Regions from separate parts of the Candidatus Pantoea multigeneris genome, predicted to be linked through region 3. Evidence: predicted binding sites of a transcription regulator. Region 3 holds the regulator's gene; each other region holds the start of a gene.
What was found. Region 3 encodes Fur, which represses iron uptake genes when iron is present. Its sites were predicted from a motif close to ATAATAATGAGAACNACTATCAA; they were not measured.
Positions count from the first base shown of each region.

Region 1: the regulator Fur is predicted to act here: its motif matches at 4,076-4,098, upstream of exbB (tol-pal system-associated acyl-CoA thioesterase).
Region 2: the regulator Fur is predicted to act here: its motif matches at 2,051-2,073, upstream of fhuE (ferric-rhodotorulic acid/ferric-coprogen receptor FhuE).

Region 1 is NZ_VWXF01000002.1:282,528-289,115, forward strand. Features, by position in the region: gene F3J40_RS06745 (fimbria/pilus outer membrane usher protein) at 1-296, shown strand, start outside; gene F3J40_RS06750 (Csu type fimbrial protein) at 293-1,255, shown strand; gene F3J40_RS06755 (MFS transporter) at 1,256-2,578, opposite strand; gene exbD (TonB system transport protein ExbD) at 2,843-3,265, opposite strand; gene exbB (tol-pal system-associated acyl-CoA thioesterase) at 3,270-3,989, opposite strand; gene metC (cystathionine beta-lyase) at 4,262-5,452, shown strand; gene F3J40_RS06775 (DedA family protein) at 5,557-6,219, shown strand; gene F3J40_RS06780 (AraC family transcriptional regulator) at 6,230-6,588, opposite strand, start outside.
Region 2 is NZ_VWXF01000004.1:337,617-344,204, forward strand. Features, by position in the region: gene fhuE (ferric-rhodotorulic acid/ferric-coprogen receptor FhuE) at 1-1,924, opposite strand, end outside; gene F3J40_RS12400 (LysR family transcriptional regulator) at 2,291-3,169, opposite strand; gene F3J40_RS12405 (CitMHS family transporter) at 3,508-4,803, shown strand; gene F3J40_RS12410 (H-NS family histone-like protein) at 4,967-5,356, shown strand; gene F3J40_RS12415 (LLM class flavin-dependent oxidoreductase) at 5,391-6,588, opposite strand, start outside.
Region 3 is NZ_VWXF01000006.1:190,578-197,165, forward strand. Features, by position in the region: gene seqA (replication initiation negative regulator SeqA) at 1-231, opposite strand, end outside; gene ybfF (esterase) at 478-1,242, shown strand; gene ybfE (LexA regulated protein) at 1,399-1,680, shown strand; gene fldA (flavodoxin FldA) at 1,810-2,340, shown strand; gene fur (ferric iron uptake transcriptional regulator) at 2,688-3,131, shown strand; gene F3J40_RS15410 (hypothetical protein) at 3,182-3,574, opposite strand; gene glnS (glutamine--tRNA ligase) at 3,736-5,403, opposite strand; gene nagE (N-acetylglucosamine-specific PTS transporter subunit IIBC) at 5,554-6,588, opposite strand, start outside.

The DNA.
Region 1 (6,588 bases), on a different contig from region 3:
TTTTGCACGATCAAAACGGCCAGGCATTACCGCTCTCCAGCCAGATTTTACGTCCGGATCATGCCACTGCATATGTCGGTTGGGATGGTATTGCCTGGCTGGAAGATTTAACCGCAGAGAACCCCATTGAGGTGGTCACGCCGGATGGGCGTAGCTGCCATACCGCTTTACAGATTGCCAATGGCCAGCCCAAAGCGCTGCAAACCTATGGCCCGGTGATCTGCGCGCTGCCGCCATTGCCTGCGGGATCGGCGGTGCCTTCGAGTGATAACGCCATGTCAGGGATTACGCCATGAAAAACCTGGTTCTGATGCTTCTGCTGTTTCTGTTTCCCGCTTTAGGCTACGCCGCCTGCACCACGGCCGCCGCCAGCGGAACCTTCCCGGCCACCAGCACCCTGACAGCAGCTTCTGCCGCCAATCCTACGTCTGCCACCACAGCCGTCAACTGCGGGGGCGGTTCACTGCTCTCACTCGGCAGCGATAACTACATCATTTATCAGTTCACCACCGCGACCAATCTGTCGGGAACGCAGGCCACGCTAAAAAAAGACACCACCACGGACAACATCCCGGTAAAAATGTGTATTGATAGCGGCTGCGTCACCGAACTGAAGTACGGTGCCAGCTACACCTATAACTACAGTGCACTGAGTTTATTAGGCATCGGCGGCAACTCTAACTTCTCCATCCCGCTCTACTTCACCACAGTGACCGGCCAAACCGTGGCAGCAGGCACTTACACCGTACAAATTACGCTGACCGCGACCTATCGTGTCTGCACGCTCATCGGCATCGGCAGTTTATGCATCGGCCTGCAAACCGGGACGCTGAGCATTCCCATCACGCTGACCTACATATTGAGTAACGACTGTTCAACCATTGCCGCGCCTGCGCTGAGCTTTGGTAGCGCACCGCTGGTGAGCAGTTTTTCCAGCGTAAGCCAGACCATCAACGTGACCTGCAGTAAAGGCAGTACTTATACCGTGGGGCTGAGCAATGGCAGCTACTACACCACCACGCGCAATATGGCATCCGGCACTAACCGACTAGCGTATGAGATTTACAAGGGGACCACCGGCACCAGCCGCTGGGGGCCGCTGGGAACCGAACGCTGGAGCAGTGCATCCGCAACCACGCCAGCCACAACCGGGACGGTGAGCGGCTTTACTTACACCGCCCAGATTTTGACTTCACAGACCACGCCAGCGGCGGGAAGTTACACCGATAGCGTGACTGTGGATCTCTCGTTCTGACTACATTGAGGCGCTGGCCGGTGAACCGGCGTGGCGCACTTTGTACTGTTTTACCATCCGGCCAATCAGCAGGGTGCCAATCAGGCCACACACCGCCGCAAAGGTCAGCCAGACACCCGGCATCGCTTTGTCACCCGTGGCGTGGATCAGGTAGCTAGAGATCGCCGGGGTGAACCCACCAAACAGCGCGGTTGCCAGGCTGTACGCCATAGAGAAACCGGAAGCCCGGACTTCAGCAGGCATAATCTCAGCCAGGTAAACCACCATCGCACCGTTATAACTGCCGTACAGGAAGGAGAGCCACAGCTCAGCTTCCAGCAGATGAACAAAGCTAGCATTGCCCACCAGCCAATGCAGCACCGGCCAGGTGGTCAGAATCATCAGGATGGTAAAGGTGATCAGCAGGGGGCGACGGCCAATACGGTCAGACAGTGAGCCCATCAGCGGCAGCCAGATCAGGTTAGAAACCCCAACCGCCAGCGTCACAAGGAAGCTCTCTTTATCGCTCATCATCAGCACGGTTTTGCCGAAAGTCGGGGTAAACGCGGTGATCATGTAGAACATCACCGTAGTGGTGACCACCATCAGCATGCCTGCCAGTATCAGTGTCCAGTTGCTGGCCACTGAACGCATGATCTCACCCATGGAAGGGTGGTGCTTACGCTGGCTAAACGCTTCCGTCTCTTCCAGCATACGACGGATCCAGAACAGGAACGGCACAATCATACAGCCGATAAAGAACGGGATGCGCCAGCCCCAATCGCTGACCGCTTCTTTATCTAACAGGTGGTTGAGCAGCAGACCTAACAGCGCCGCGAAGATCACCGCAACCTGCTGGCTACCAGACTGCCAGCTCACAAAGAAGCCTTTACGGCCTGGAGGTGCCACTTCGGAGAGATAAACAGATACCCCGCCCAGCTCAACGCCTGCGGAGAAGCCTTGCAGTAAACGGCCAAGCAGAATCAGCACCGGTGCAGCCGCGCCGAGGGTGGCGTAACCCGGCACCAGCGCAATGGTCAGCGTACCGATCGCCATCAGTCCCAGCGTCAGCAGTAATCCCTTACGACGGCCATGATGGTCGATATAAGCACCCAGCACGATGGCACCCAGAGGACGCATCAGGAAGCCTGCACCAAAGGTCATGAGCGTCAGCATCAACGACGCAAAGGGGTTATCTCCAGGGAAAAAGGTTTTGGCAATGGCGGTGGCGTAGTAGCCAAACACCATAAAATCATACATTTCGAGGAAGTTGCCACTGGTGACATTGAAGATTGTCCTCGCGGCGCTTTTTTGTGGCTTAGGCACGGTCTCACTTTGGCTCATATTGGCTTTCCTTATATTTTTTCCCCCTTGTAGCCTGCTATTTGCCCTATTACCGTGACCACCCTCACTGTTCGCCGCACTCCCACCCTGCCAAAAGTAACAAGAAATTAACAGTTCATCTCAGCCAGCATGAACCACTGGCATTTACAGCAATTAACATTTTTAAATACCAAATGAAGTTTCTTTACGAGAAACCACAAATCCACCGAACCGCAGGCATAAAAAAAGCCCCCATAAGGGAGCTTTTTCTGGCGGATGCGAGCGTTATTTCTGCACGCTCTCCATGCCCATCAAACCAATCTTCAGGTAGCCTGCACCACGCAGCTCATCCATCGCTTTCATCAGGGTTTCATAACTCACTGACTTATCTGCCTGGAAGAAGATGGTGGTTTCTTTATCGCCCTGTGTCTGTGCGTTCAGCACACTCACCAGGTTATCGCTCGTGACCTGATCGTTGCCCACGTAGAGCTGATTATCTTCCTTGATAGAGAGATAAACAGGTTTATCTGGGCGCGGCTGTGGCGTGCTGGTCGAGGCAGGCAGATTGACACGAATATCAACCGTTGCCAGCGGCGCAGCCACCATGAAGATAATCAGCAGAACCAACATCACATCGATAAACGGTGTGACGTTTATTTCATGCATTTCACCATCACTTTCGGTGCCGTCGTTGAGATGCATCGCCATGAGATCAACCTACGCGTAATTTCTGAGCCGCTGCGTGCGGAGCCTCAGTTTTGGAGTTACCCAGGTCGAGATCGCGGCTTTGCAGCAGCAGAACCTGTGCCGCTACGTCACCCAGAGAGGCTTTGTAGTTGGCAATCATACGTGCGAACACGTTATAGATAACCACGGCCGGAATTGCCGCTACCAGACCAATGGCGGTTGCCAGCAGTGCTTCTGCAATGCCCGGTGCAACCACAGCAAGGTTAGTGGTCTGCGTTTTAGCAATACCGATAAAGCTGTTCATGATGCCCCACACCGTACCGAACAGGCCGATGAACGGGGAAACAGAACCGATAGTGGCGAGGAAACCGTTGCCGCGGCCTGCATGGCGGCTGAAGGCAGCCACACGACGCTCAAGGCGGAAACTGGTACGTTCTTTAATACCGTTGGTGTCTTCGGCACCGGCGGAAAGCTCCAGCTCATTCTTCGCATCATTCAACAGCACCAGGCTGTGGCTGTTTGCACTGAATTCCGCTGAAATACGCTCTGCTTCTTTCAGCGAACGTGCTTCACCAATCGCTAGTTGCTCACGCTTCAGGCGACGTTTAGCAGCGCTCAGCTCAGCATACTTACCGAAGAAAATTGCCCAGGTAACAACTGAAGCCAGTAACAGGCCAATCATTACCACTTTTACCACGATATCCGCATGTTGATACATGCCCCAAACGGAGAGGTCCGTTTGCATCAAATCACTGGCTACCACGCTGCGTCTCCAACCTTGTCATGCACAGTTCCCGAATCAGGGCAAAATAATAGCAGACTGACAGCGAATTGATAGTCGTTCTCATTACTATTTACAATCAAATGCTGCGCTTTTCCTTCTCAATTCTCTGCATTTGACATTTTTTGTGGAGGGTAGCCATAAAAGGCATGCGGTTGAGAATGAATCAGACTCACGTCAGGCGGGGTTTCATGATAACGTGAAGACTTTGTGAGTAGCGGCAAAAGCAGGCAGTGATGACAACCAAAAAACTTGATACGACGCTGGTCAGTGCAGGACGCAGCAAGCGATATACCCAGGGCTCGGTTAACAGCGTCATTCAACGCGCATCTTCTCTGGTATTTGATACCGTAGCGGATAAGAAACGGGCCACTGCCGGTCGCGCTAAAGGTGAACTCTTTTATGGTCGCCGTGGCACGCTAACCCACTTCGCCTTGCAGGATGCGATGACCGAGCTGGAAAACGGTGCCGGTTGTGTTCTCTACCCTTGCGGTGCTGCCGCAGTTTCCAACGCCATTCTGGCTTTTGTTTCTGCAGGCGATCACATTCTGGTTAGCGGCGCGGTGTATGAACCCACGCAGGATTTTTGTAGCAAAATCCTCAGCAAAATGAACGTCAGTACCACCTATTTCGACCACTGCATCGGCAGTGAGATCGCGGAGCTGATCCAACCTAATACCCGCGTCGTGTTCCTTGAATCACCCGCTTCCATCACCATGGAAGTGCAGGATATTCCTGCCATCGTTGCAGCCGTCAGAGCCAAAGCGCCAGAAGCCATTATCATGCTTGATAATACCTGGGGCGCAGGTGTGCTGTTTAACGCTTTGGAGCATGGCATCGATATCTCGATCCAGGCAGGAACCAAATACCTTATCGGCCATAGCGATGCCATGATCGGCACCGCCGTGGCCAACGCCCGCTGCCTTGAGCAACTGCGTGAGAACTCCTACCTGATGGGCCAGATGGTCGATGCAGATACGGCTTATATGGCCAGCCGAGGTCTGCGTACCCTGGCCGTGCGTCTGCGTCAGCATGAAGAGAGTGGCTTACAAGTCGCTGAGTGGCTGGCACAGCAGCCGGAAGTGGCGCGCGTCAATCACCCGGCTCTGCCGCAGTGTAAAGGGCATCAGTTCTGGCAGCGCGATTTTAGCGGTAGCAGTGGGTTGTTCTCCTTTATTCTTCATCAGAAGCTGAGCCGTGAGCAGCTCGCTCACTACCTCGATGGCTTCCATCACTTCAGCATGGCCTATTCATGGGGCGGCTATGAGTCACTGATTCTGGCGAATCAGCCGGAAGAGTTAGCCGCTATCCGTCCTGCGGGGGGTGTGGATTTCACCGGCACGCTGGTGCGCGTACACATTGGGCTGGAGCACGTAGACGATTTGATTGCCGATCTGGCGGCCGGGTTTGCCCGACTAAAGCATTAAACATCAATATTAGCTCAACCACGGTCAGGGCCGTGGGCGGTCAATCCGCTGCATAAGCCCTGTGCCGGTTAAAATAGAATCCTTGAAACTCGATGGAATAACAGATGGGTGTTTTACACGAGATTGTGCGCGCGTTGTGGCATCAGGATTTCGCTGCGCTGGCCAATCCAGAAGTGGTTTGGGTTGTTTACGGCGTGATGTTCCTGACGCTGTTTCTGGAAAATGGTTTACTGCCGGCCGCCTTCCTGCCGGGCGATAGCCTGTTGCTGTTGGCGGGCGCGATGATCGCCAAAGGCGTCATGGAATTTGTGCCGACCATGATAATCCTCACCGCTGCCGCCAGTCTTGGCTGCTGGCTGAGCTATCTACAGGGGCGCTGGCTGGGTAACTCAAAAATAGTGAAAGGCTGGCTGATGCACCTACCGGCACAGTATCACCAGCGTGCGTGGCAGTTGTTCAACCGCCACGGTCTGATGGCGCTGCTGGTTGGCCGTTTTCTGGCGTTTGTCCGCACGCTGCTGCCTACGCTTGCGGGTATTTCTGGCCTCAAGAATGGCCGTTTTCAGCTGTTTAACTGGCTGAGTGGCGCACTCTGGGTAGGCATTCTGGTCGCGCTCGGTTATGGCATCAGCCAGGTACCGTTTATCAAACGCCATGAAGATCAGGTGATGGCCATCCTGATGGTGCTGCCGATGTGCATGCTGTTCTTCGGTCTGACCGGCAGTATTGTGGTTATCTGGCGTAAACGTCGCCAAAAAACCGCCTGATTTCAGTGCGTCAGTTCGCTGGTTCTGCCAGCGTCTGGCGCACCCGCCCGGCTTCCTCCCCCGGCGTCACGCCGAAGTAACGTTTAAACTCACGCGAGAATTGCGAAGGACTTTCGTAACCGACACGTACCGCCGCCACGCTGGCGCGAACCCCTTCCAGTAACAGCAAACGGGCCTGATGTAGCCGATAGCGTTTCAGGTATTGCAGCGGCGACGTTTGCGTTACCGCCTTGAAGTTATGATGGAATGCCGACACGCTCATGTTCACTTCGGCTGCCAGTTGATCCACGCTGAGGTTTTCCGCAAAGTGCGCTTCAATACGCCGCAACGCGCGCGCAATCTGGCTAAACTGCGTCTGGCGGCTCACCA
Region 2 (6,588 bases), on a different contig from region 3:
CACCACCGAGGGTCAAATCAGGCAGGGCAGAAGGCTGATAGCGGGTAAACAGTTTCAGCGTGGTGCGTGGTTTATCTGGCTCAACCGCCGTACCATCGCGCTCTTCAGCCACATAACGCGCTGCGCCAAAGGTCATTTGCCAGTTATCGGTTAACGCACCGTTGACTTCAAACTCCGCACCGCGGCTCACCACGCCTTTCGTTTGACGATAAGCCACTTCCGTTGACCCATTGACGTAGGTGTTAGAAAGCGATTGTCCAAGGTTCTGCTCCTCGGTGCGGAACACCGAGAAGGAGGTGGTGAGGCGACCATTGAACCAGTCTGACTTCAGGCCGGTTTCGTAAGTTTTGCCGCGGATCGGATCAAGGTATTGCCCGGATGTATTACGTTCCGTCTGCGGCTGGAAGATTGACGTATAGCTGGCGTAAGCTGACCAGGTGTCGTTAATGTCGTAAATCAGACCAGCATACGGCGTCAGATCGTTTTTGCTCACGTTCGCGGTGGTGCCGTTGGTGCTGTATTGGGTATAGCGCGCACCCGCAATCAGATGTAACGGATCCAGCAGCGAGAAGCGTGCAGCGGTATAAACCGATTTCTGACGAATGGTGTCGTCGGAATAGAGTGACCAGTCGCTCCACTCCGGATAGGCCACATTCCCGTTCCAGTTGTTGAAATCGCCCAGATCCAACGTCTCGGTAGGGGATGAATTGAAGAAGCGGCTGTGCTGACGGCTATAGTTTGCACCAAACATCAACTCATGCTGGCGACCAAACAGCTCGAACGGTCCGCTGGCATAGGCATCAAAAGCCGCCACCTTGCGCGTTCCTTTATTCCAGCCGCCATAGCCCACTACGCCTTCGCCGGTTTCCTGATCTGGATTGCCATAACCATACATCAGCAAGGTGTTGAAGACGTTTTCGGTGTAGGTGCCATTCACACGCGCCTGCCAGCCGTTAGCAAAGTTTTGCGTCAGCGTGGCATAAACCTGTTTGATCTCTTTGTCAGAGAAGGTCCAGTCTGGTGCGGCATTGAAATGGCGGCTGTAGTTAACGCGCGTGCCATTGCTGTACCAGATCGGCATCCCGCCCCATGACGGGTCATTGGTATGGCTTTCCTGATAAATATACCCCACCGAAAGTTGAGTACTGTCGGTTAGATCGGCATCAATCATGCCGTTGAAGAATTTATCGCGTTTGTGGTAGCGATCCATCCAGCTATCCTGATCTTGATAACCTGCGATCAGGCGACCACGCACGTTGCCCGACTCCGTCAGTGGAGCCTGCAAATCAGCCACATAGCGCTGGTTATCCCAGGTGCCGTAGCTGGCTGAAACGTTGCCTTTAAACTCACGGCTGTCTGCGTGTTTACGCAGCATATTCACAGTTGCAGACGGGTTACCGGAACCGCTCATCAGGCCGGTAGAGCCACGCACAACTTCGATGCTGTTAAAGAACGCGCTATCGAGTGAAGAGTCGCCGAAGTCCCACACGTTGCTCTGTGTGGCAGGAATACCATCAAACTGGAAGTTATTGATATAGAATCCGCGCGCGAAAAAGTTCTGTCGATCGGAGTCAATTTGTGACAGCGTCACGCCAGTGGTATTCGCCAGCGCATCACCAATATTTTGCAGGTTCTGATCTTTCAAGCGCTGTTCAGTGATCACACTGATCGACTGAGGCACATCACGGGGTACCAGATTAAGCTTGGTGCCTGCTCGGGTGCTTTTGACCGCATAGTCCTGGGAATCCTGCTGCGAACTGCTGCTGTCACCGCTGGCGCTGGCATCCGCATTGACCGTCAACGTAGGCTGATCGGTACTGGCGGCATGCGCCAGCGCGCTAGCTACTAACAGCGTGAGAAGCGAGAGACGAAGTGGTGTTTTTGGGACGAACGAATCCCTGACGCGCGAAACATCATTAATCATGAAATCCTCTGACGGCTTTTATTGTTGTGTTGCAAGAGGTGCAGACAAACGCATTGCCCACTCTGAACGGGGCGAGACGATAGGCTTCACCTAAACTATGCTGAATCATTCAGCATAACTTACAGAATGCTGATGAGAACTATACGCATTATTATTATCAGCGCAAGTTGTTACTGTCAGTAGCTACCGATTATTTACAATAAAGCTTACCTCAATGAAATTATTTCATCTGGACTGCGCGGAATAATGATTTTGCTGCGTGATTATCGGAGTGAAAATATATCTTTATTGAGGCAAAGGCAGAACTAAAAACCCTTTAACGCGAGGAGAAGATGCACGACATCCGTGCGTGCATTTTCGCTATGCTCACCAGCGCCAGTGTTTTTCGGCCAGTTCGACTAACAGACGTGAAGCAGGCGAGAGCTCGCTCAACGAGCGGAACTGCCAGCCGAAAGTACGCGGCATAATCACTAACGGCAGATGAATTTCAGTTAATAACTCCTGCCCCTGTAACAGACGGCGAGAAATAAAACTCAGCAGTTGGGTCTGCGCAATCACCTGACGCATGGGTGACATGGTATTACTTAGCATCTGGACTCTCGGCGCCGCATAGCCCCCACTGCGCAAGCGCTGCTCTAACCATTGCCGTGTCGCTACGTTATCTGAAGTCAGTAACCAACGATATTGCTCTAGCTGCTCTGGTGTGGGGTGAATGCCCGCTAGCGGGTGGTTACGACTGGCGACCACCACCACCGGATCTTCTACCAGCGGTCGGGTGACAAATTCATTATTTTGTCCCGGTAAGAAGCCCAAAATCAGATCGATCTTGTTCTCACGCAGTTTTTTCTGCAGCAGATCGTTCAGACCCACCTGCACTTCCAGTACGGCCGTAGGGGCACGCATCAGCAGTTCATGTGTTAGCTGTGGCAACATGAATTCTGCGGCGGTTGCGGCAACGCCAATGCGAATCACGCCCGCTTTGCCCTCTCCCAGAGCCTGCATGTCTTGTCGCGTCACCTGCATCAGGTGGACAACTTTTTGAGCACGTTCACAAAGTAGGATACCCGCTTCCGTCAGTTGCATGCCACGGCCAACTTTCAGAATGAGTCGGGTTGAGTACATTTTCTCAAGGCGCTGGATGCATTTTGTCAGTGCGGGCTGAGTGATACCAAGGGACTGAGCGGCCTTGCCCAGGTGCCCGGTCTCGCGTACCGCCAGTAGGTAATGTAGATCTTTCAGTTCCATTCATTCCTGCCAGGAATTTAGTCATAAAAATGAGAGAATATTATTTATCTTCAGGTAATGCCAGGATGGTTATACAGCATTGGAGAAGGGACCGGAAGGCAAAGCCTAAATAGGTTGTAAATATCAGTGTCAAAAACGACACTGTCTATAAACCGGCACTGAAATCACAGGGGGAATATTCCGAACATAAAATGATCGACACGGGTCAGCGTTAATTAATAACCATGACTATTTACTACTGAAAAATGAAAAACACCAACGCCAGAACTGTTTCATATTTGTATTTTTTGTGATGCGTGATTGTAAAAAATAATAAACCTCTGATATAGGAAATAACTATGCTATTGATCATCAGCCTGCTTATGATCGTCACTTTTATTGGCTTGCTTTTGAGCAAAAAAATGTCGGCGATAACCGCTTTGATCCTGATTCCAACCCTTTTCGCCCTGCTGGCCGGACACACAGGGGATACCGGGGAGATGGTGGTGAAAGGGTTGCGTACCGTAGCACCCACCGGAGTGATGCTGATTTTTGCCATGCTCTATTTTATGAGCGTGACTGACGCCGGGATGTTTGATCCCATCATCAGAAGAATCGTCTCTTCTGTTGATAGCGATCCGGTAAAAATATACCTCGGCACCGCATTACTGGGCTTTATTGTGGCCCTGGACGGTGATGGCGCTACGGTATATATGATCGTACTCTCCGCTTTTCTGCCAATTTACGAACGCGTGGGATTATCAAAACTCAAAGCGGCTTGCATCCTGCTGCAATGTACCGGACTGGGTAATATGTTTCCCTGGGGTGGTCCAACGGCGCGTGCCGCAGCCGCAGTGAAAGCCGATATTTCATCGTTATTTGTTCCGATGCTACTGCCATTATTGGCCTGCGTAGTCTGGACATTTGTCATGGCATGGATATTCGGCCGTCAGGAGAGACGCCGTCTGGGTTTCTCGCCAGAGACCTCTTCAACAGTGCCAACACTCTCACTGCCGGAAAACAGTGGTCCGGCCTGGCGTTTCTGGTGTAACTGGGCATTGACCATTGCACTGATGACCGTTCTGGTACTGGATGTGATCCCGATGCCGTGGTTGTTTATGTTAGCGACCGCGCTGATGTTCTTAATTAACTATCCGAAACTGTCGGAACAACAGGAACAGCTGCAAAAACATGCGGGAGCGATTCTCTCCGTTGCGAGCCTGATTTTTGCCGCCGCCGTCTTTACGGGCATCTTCTCCGGCACAGGGATGGCGGACAGCCTGGCAAAAGGGATTGTCCATGTCATCCCGGATACGCTCGGCCCTTACCTCGCCCTGATCACAGCGCTAATCAGTATTCCGGTGACCTGGATGGTGTCTAACGACGTGTTCTATTTCGGGATGCTGCCGGTACTGGTTGAAGCCGCAGGACAGTACGGGATTGAGCCTATTGAGATGGCGCGTGCCGCTTTAGTCGGGCAGCCGGTACATATCCTCAGTCCCTTAGTGGCTTCCACCTATTTGCTGGTGGGGATGCTGCAACAGGATTATGCCCAGGTGCAGCGCAACACCCTGCGTTGGTCTTGTGCAACATCACTGGTATTACTGATCGCCAGTCTGGCAACGGCCGGGTTTCCCTTTTATCACTCGAGTTAATTAATTCCACTATTCGGAACGAGGTGCGCCTCGTTCCATTTATTTTTATTAAATCGTGTTACGTCTTCAGTGTAAATTTTCGACGCTTTACTCATATCGCTTTCTTTCTCTTTTTGCCGTAGACTCCCCGACTCAGATAAAGCAGTTTTATAAAGGATAATGAATGAGCGAGGCGTTAAAGTCTTTAAATAACATTCGCACGTTGCGTGCTCTGGTCCGTGAAATGGACGTGGACATGCTTGATGAGATGTTAGATAAATTCTCAGTGGTAGTTACAGAACGGCGCGAAGAAATGGCGTCAGAAAACGCTGCCAGTCAGGAAAAAGCCGATAAGCTTGCTCAGTATCGTGCCATGCTGCTCAATGATGGAATTGATATCAGCGAATTGATGGGGAGTGCTCAGGAGAGCAAAACTCGTGCCGCGCGCCCAGCAAAATACCGCTACACCGATGAAGATGGTGCGGAGAAGACATGGACCGGCCAGGGTCGCACACCTTCACCGATTAAGAAAGCCATCGACAACGGCGGCTCTCTGGAAGACTTCCTGATTTAAGCGAAAGCCAGCCTCAACGGCTGGCTTAGTTTTATCAGGCCACCGGCAAACCTAAGTTCTCACGCAGCGTCGCGTGTTCATAATCTTCATGGAACAGCCCACGGCGGCGCAGTTCAGGAATAACCAGCTCAACAAACAGGTCCAGTTGTTCTGACATCACCGCAGGCATGATGTTGAAACCGTCTGCACCACCCTGCTCCAGCCAGAGCTGGAAGTCATCGGCAATATCTTCAGCCGTACCGACAATCACACGGTGACCACGGGAACCTGCTGCAACCGCCGCTAACTCACGCAGCGTCAGGTTTTCGCGTTTTGCCATATCGGTCATCAGTTTCACACGGCTCTGATTCCCTTCACCCAGCGGAACTTCCGGTACCGGGCCATCCAGTGGGAACTGGGACATATCCATGCTGAAACGCAGCGAGAGCTGGCGTAAGCCATTTTCGATATCAACCAGTGAGTTCAGCTCTTTCCACAGTGCCTGTGCTTCTTCACGCGTGCGTCCAACAATCGGCATCACACCCGGCATAATCACCACGTGCTCTGGATTACGACCTGCCGCAACCACCTGATCTTTCTGCGAGCGATAGAACGTTTGCGCCTCTTCCAGGCTCGCCGCCGCAGTGAAGATCACTTCTGCGGTTTCTGCGGCCAGTTTTTGCCCATCGGCAGACGAGCCAGCTTCGATAATCACTGGACGCCCCTGTGGAGAACGGGTGATGTTGAGCGGCCCCTGCACCTGGAAATGCTCACCCTGGTGGTTAATAGGCTGAATTTTTTCATCCACGAAGTAGCGGCCACTCGCCGCGTCTGGCTGCACCGCCCCCTCTTCCCAGCCTTCCCACAGTTTGAAGGCCACGTCCAGGAACTCACGCGCACGGCCATAGCGCTCTGCGTGGTTGGGCATATCATCACGGCTAAAGTTACGTGCGACATCAGCAGAGAAAGAAGTCACGACATTCCATGCGGCACGGCCACGGCTGATGTGGTCCAGGGAGGAGAACGCACGCGCCATGGTGAAAGGATCGCTAAACGTGGTGGAAGCCGTTGCGGCAAGACCAATACGGCGTGTATTAACAGCCAGCGCCGACAACAGGGTCAGCGGCTCAAGGCGCGCCATGGTGGATGGCAGGCGATACATGCTGGTCGCCAGCGCATCGCCAACAAAGAAGAGATCAAACGTGCCCGCTTCCGCTTTCTTAGCCAGCGTGATCAGCCAGTCGATATCGGTT
Region 3 (6,588 bases):
CTCATCTGACAACAGTAATTCACGCACCGCACGTACGCGATCCTGTGGCCCTTTGCGCGTCTCTTTTGGTGCAATGCTTTCTGCCGGGCGGCTGACCGCAGCAACAGGCGCTGCTTGCCCAGGCGTAAATTTAAGCATCCGCCGTAAAATGTCAGAGGCGCTCTCCCCAATGTGTTGAGTATGGCTGGCAATGTAGCGGTAGAGATCTTCGTCAACTTCAATCGTTTTCATCTTGGTCCGTATCGTTCTTGCTCATGACAGAACCGACCAACCGCATACAGAGTTAAGAAAAATCTGGCCTGTACACGCCGGGAACGGGTTCTAACATCAGGATTATAAAGTTAAATTCAGGTGGGTCGAAAGTCTTCAAACCGATTAACCGCAAAAGTCAGAATATCACCCAATTGCACGCTAGCCCCCCGAAATCGTGGAAGCATGATACCCTAAGGCAAGGTCACAACCGTAAAGAACTTTGCCATGATTTTGAACGCTCGTCTGCAAACTGAACAATCGACTGCTGATTCTCTCCCCATTCTGCTTATTCATGGCCTGTTTGGTAGCCTGGACAACCTCGGCGGCCTGGCACGCGGCCTGAAAAATGATCGTCCACTGATTCAGGTTGATGTGCGTAATCACGGTCTCTCGCCACGAAGCGAAGAGATGAACTACCGCGCCATGGCGCAGGACATGTTCGACACGCTGGACCATCTGGGTATTGATCGGGTTTCCGTCATTGGCCACTCCATGGGTGGAAAGATTGCCATGACCATGAGCGCCATTGCCCCTGAGCGTGTCGAGCAGCTCGTGATGATCGACATTGCGCCAGTGGATTATCAAACCCGACGTCATGATGAAATTTTCGCGGCCATTCGCGCCGTGACAGCGGCAGGTATCGTTTCCCGCAGCGAGGCGGCGCAGTTGATGCGCGAAAGCTTGCCTGAAGAGGGCGTGATTCAGTTCCTGCTGAAGTCGTTCCAGGAGGGGGAGTGGCGCTTCAATGTGCCGGTCCTCTGGGATAACTACAGCACGATTTCTGGCTGGGAGGAGATTCCCGCCTGGCCTGAACCGGCGCTGTTTATTCGTGGCAGTGAATCACCGTATCTGGATAATCGCTACCGAGATGCCCTGTTACGTCAGTTCCCGGCCGCCCATGCGTATGTCATCAGCGGAGCCGGGCACTGGGTTCATGCAGAAAAACCCGAAGCAGTACTGCGTAGCGTGCGGCGATTTTTTGCACTTTAACAGCAATTGCTTGCCGACCAGTGGTTTAGGGTTGGCGTACGCCGCCAGGCTAGAGTATGATGGCGCGCTAAAATTTCAGGCCATGCTCAGTGAGTGGGCCTGAATGATACCTAAATAAACATCGCGCAGTGTGCGCCCATTCAGTTTCACAGAGTCATGGCTAAAGAAAACACTGATCGTACCACGCTCGATCTGTTTGCCGATGAGCGCCGCCCCGGTCGTCCCAAGACCAGCCCGCTTTCGCGCGATGAGCAACTGCGTATCAATAAGCGCAACCAGTTAAAACGCGATAAGGTGCGCGGATTGCGCCGTGTCGAACTTAAACTGAACAGTGAAGCCGTTGAAGCACTGAACACCCTTGCTGAGCTTCGCAACATCAGTCGTAGCGAATTAATTGAACAAATTCTGCTGGCGCAACTCAAAGCAGCGGATGAGTAGAAACCGCACGCAGTAACACAAACCAGGGGCTGATAAAGTACCGCCCCTCTCCCCGGTCTGCTATCATTCGCACAATTACGCAGGCATACACATTTATCCCACAATCCGGATGTAAGAGGTTTTTTATCCATGGCAATCGTAGGCATCTTCTTTGGCAGCGATACCGGCAACACTGAAAATATTGCGAAAATGATCCAGAAGCAGCTGGGCAAAGACGTTGCTGACGTGCACGACATCGCTAAAAGTACCAAAGAAGATCTGGAAGGTTACGACATTCTGTTGCTGGGTATTCCTACCTGGTACTACGGCGAAGCCCAGTGTGACTGGGATGACTTCTTCCCAACCCTGGAAGAAGTGGACTGCAACGGCAAACTGGTTGCGCTGTTTGGCTGCGGCGATCAGGAAGATTACGCTGAATACTTCTGTGATGCGTTGGGCACCATCCGTGACATCATCGAACCGAACGGTGCAGTGATTGTCGGCAACTGGCCAACCGAAGGCTACCACTTTGAAGCCTCTAAAGGCCTGGCCGATGACAAACACTTCCTCGGTCTGTGCATCGATGAAGATCGCCAGCCAGAATTGACTAACCAGCGCGTTGACGGCTGGGTGAAGCAAATCAAAGATGAACTGCAGTTAGACGCGATTATTAACGCCTGATGTGCATTTTCTATCAATGTGAGCGCTGGCTCACATTGATGGAAAGGAAACAGCGATAGAAATAATAGCCACACGTTTTTTATTTTCACCTGCAACACTGTACAATACCCACAACGGTCATCCGCCTATTCTCCTCCTGGATTGCAGGACAGCGGAACAACCGACATCTGATGCTCCACCTCTGGCTCAAGACTCTTCGCCTTACAGCCTGTGTTGATTTATCCGGTGTTCGGGTTTTCATTTTGCTGCGTCGGTTCTATAATGAGACGCAAATGAGAATAGCGCGTGACCAACATTCAAGGCCAAGCGCCACAAAGTGACTCGCTAAGTAACAGGACAATATCCGCATGACTGACAACAACTCCGCATTGAAGAAGGCAGGCCTGAAAGTCACGCTTCCACGACTGAAAATTCTGGAAGTGCTTCAGGAACCTGCATGCCATCATGTCAGTGCGGAAGATTTGTACAAACGTCTGATCGATATCGGCGAAGAGATTGGCCTCGCAACCGTATATCGCGTTCTTAACCAATTCGACGATGCTGGCATTGTCACCCGTCACAACTTTGAAGGTGGCAAGTCTGTTTTCGAACTGACTCAGCAGCAGCACCACGATCACCTGATCTGCCTGGACTGCGGTAAAGTGATTGAGTTCAGCGATGAATCCATCGAGACTCGCCAGAAAGATATCGCGACGCGTCACGGTATTAAACTGACCAACCACAGCCTGTACCTGTATGGTCACTGTGCGTCTGGTGACTGCCGTGAAGATGAAACACTGCACAACGATTAATCTTTGATGCAGTAAAAAACCCGCCACTTCGGCGGGTTTTTTTTATCTCTTTAGACCACTCGGGTCTCTTGCAGGTAGCGCCAGCGCGGCACGCGTGAACTAAAATCCAGCACCGCAACAGCGATGCGGCTGTGGCTTTCACCATTCATCATCTGTATTTCGCGGTATTGCACCGTCACTTCTTTTTCGTGCGCTGAAATCAAACGATGCTCGCAGGTTGCAATGCGCATGCCCTCTCTCGCCCCTTGCAGACGGCGAAACAGCGCTTCAGTATCATTGAAATTTAACGCCGCACCTTGTGGTGTCACCATGGTAAATTCCGGGTGAAAGTGCGAGAGAAACAGTGACATAGCATCTGAATCGTTGGAGTGATTAAAAATTTGTTCGATCAGTTGGTGCAACTCCACAACACTATGGCGAGCTTCCTGAGCAAGAGATGTCATTTTCCTTACGACTTCCTGTTATGAATGAACTTTATGGCTCCCAGCCTACCGAAATCTTGCCTGTTTGCCTCAGAGAATACCTAAATTGCTTGAATATCAGACAACGCCCATCATGCAGATAAAAAAAACGCCTGAAATCAGGCGTTTTTTTCATTCAGCGATTACTCGCCCGCTTTTGCCCAGGTATCACGCAGGCCAACCGTACGGTTGAACACCAGATGACCGGGCTTGCTGTAGACGCTGTCGGCACAGAAGTAGCCTTCGCGTTCGAACTGGTAAGGTGCGCTGGCTACCGCATCAGCCAGGCTCGCCTCAACGAAGCCCTGCTTGATCTGCAGAGAATCAGGGTTGATCGCGGTGAGGAAGTCCTCTTCCGCACCCGGATTCGGTACGCTAAACAGACGGTCGTACAGACGAATTTCTGCTGGCAGCGCATGCTGCGCTGAAACCCAGTGGATCACACCTTTCACTTTGCGTCCGTCAGCCGGATCTTTGCTCAGCGTATCGAGATCAACCGAGCAGTACACCGTAGTGATATTGCCTGCGTCATCTTTCTCAACGCGATCGGCACGGATCACGTAAGCATTACGCAGACGCACTTCCTTGCCCAGCACCAGACGTTTGTACTGTTTGTTGGCTTCTTCACGGAAATCCGCGCGATCAATCCACACTTCATGGCTGAATGGCACTTCACGCGTACCCATTTCTGGTTTATTAGGATGGTTAGGCATCGTAATAATTTCGGCGTGATCGGCTGGCAGGTTTTCCAGTACCACTTTGATCGGATCGATAACGGCCATAGCACGCGGTGCATTTTCGTTGAGATCGTCACGAATGCAGGACTCCAGCGACGCCATCTCTACGATGTTGTCCTGTTTAGTCACACCAATGCGGCGGCAAAACTCACGAATAGAGGCTGCGCTGTACCCACGGCGACGCAGACCAGAAACGGTCAGCATACGTGGATCGTCCCAGCTCTCGACCACATTTTCGCTCACCAGCTGCGTCAGCTTGCGCTTCGACATCACGGCGTATTCGAGGTTAAGACGAGAGAACTCGTACTGACGCGGGTGCACCGGAATCGTGATGTTATCCAGCACCCAGTCATACAGGCGGCGGTTATCCTGGAATTCCAGCGTACACAGCGAGTGCGTAATGCCTTCCAGCGCATCAGAAATACAGTGGGTGAAGTCGTACATCGGGTAGATGCACCACTTTTCACCGGTCTGGTGGTGTTCAGCGAACTTGATGCGGTACAGCACCGGATCGCGTAGCACGATAAAGCTGGAAGCCATATCAATTTTGGCACGCAGGCAGGCTTTACCTTCAGCAAAACCACCGCTGCGCATTTTTTCGAACAGGGCGAGGTTCTCTTCCACGCTGCGATCGCGGTACGGGCTGTTTTTGCCCGGCGCAGTCAGCGAGCCACGGTATTCGCGAATCTCATCAGCCGACAGTTCATCAACATAGGCCAGGCCTTTGTTGATCAGTTCAACCGCATACTGATGCAGCTGATCAAAATAGTCAGAGGAATAGCGTACATTGCCGCTCCACGCGAAGCCAAGCCACTCTACGTCACGCTTGATGGATTCAACGAACTCCATGTCTTCTTTTACTGGGTTGGTGTCGTCGAAACGCAGGTTGCACTGACCTTGATAGTCTTGTGCGATGCCAAAGTTCAGGCAGATAGATTTCGCATGACCAATATGCAGATAGCCATTGGGTTCAGGCGGGAAACGGGTATGCACGCTGTTGTGCTTACCGCTCGCCAAATCTTCGTCGATGATCTGACGAATAAAGTTCGTTGGGCGGGCTTCAGCCTCACTCATCTCAAAAATCCTCAATACAAAGCTAATGATGGCATCACGAATTAACGGATTATGATCCACAAAGCGCCGTCGGGAAACAACCTGTTTGTGTGGGCTTGATAAGAAAAAAGGCAGGAATCGCTTCCTGCCTTACGGGAAACTGCGGGGAAATTAACCTTTAACTTCAAACAGCGGCGTTTTGCCCGCTTCAACCTGGCCACGCGCCAGAAGATTCAGCCCAACAAACTCGTCGCTGTTGCTGACCACGACCGGGCTGACCATGGAGCGCGCGTTGGCATTTAACCAGGCAAGATCCATCTCCAGCACCGGCTGGCCAGCGGTAACAACGGCATCTTCTTCTACCAAGCGGGTAAAGCCTTTGCCATCAAGTGCCACGGTATCCAGCCCCATGTGCACCACGATTTGCACTCCGTTATCGGTTTCAAGGCAGAACGCATGGTTGGTCGGGAAGATTTTCACGATGGTGCCGCCAATAGGCGCAACCACTAAGCCATCACGCGGCTTAATTGCCAGGCCTTCGCCCACGGCGCCACTGGCGAAGGCTTCATCGGGCACATCTTCCAGCGTCACAATCACACCGCTTACGGGTGCCAGCAGCGTTGCAACCACCTTCCCTGCGCTGGCAGGTACCGGTGCCGCTGCGGCCACAGGTGCAACCGGTGCAGCCACTGGTGCAGCTTCAGCAGGTGCGACCGGGCCTTTCTGCAACACGCGCTTCATGGCATTGGCGATAATTTCTGCCTGGGTACCGACAATAATCTGTACGCTCTGCTTATTCAGGCGAATCACCCCGGAAGCGCCGAGTTTTTTCGCCAGACCTTCGTTCACCTGTGCTGCGTCTTTCACCGTCAGGCGCAGGCGGGTAATACAGGCATCAATCACCGAGAGGTTTTCTGAGCCACCCACGGCACCAATGTAGCGGCGAGCCAGGTTTTCGGTTTTATTTTCACCGTTATCACTGTGCTCAACATTCACGTCATAGCCATCGCTTTCATCACCCGCCACTGACAGTTCGCGACCCGGCGTCAGCAGGTTGAAGCGCTTAATGGTGAAGCGGAACACGGTGTAGTAGATAACAGAAAACACCACGCCTTGTGGAATCAACATGTACCAGTGCACTGCCAGCGGGTTACGCGTCGATAAGAACAGGTCGACCAAGCCCGCACTGAAACCAAAACCGGCAAT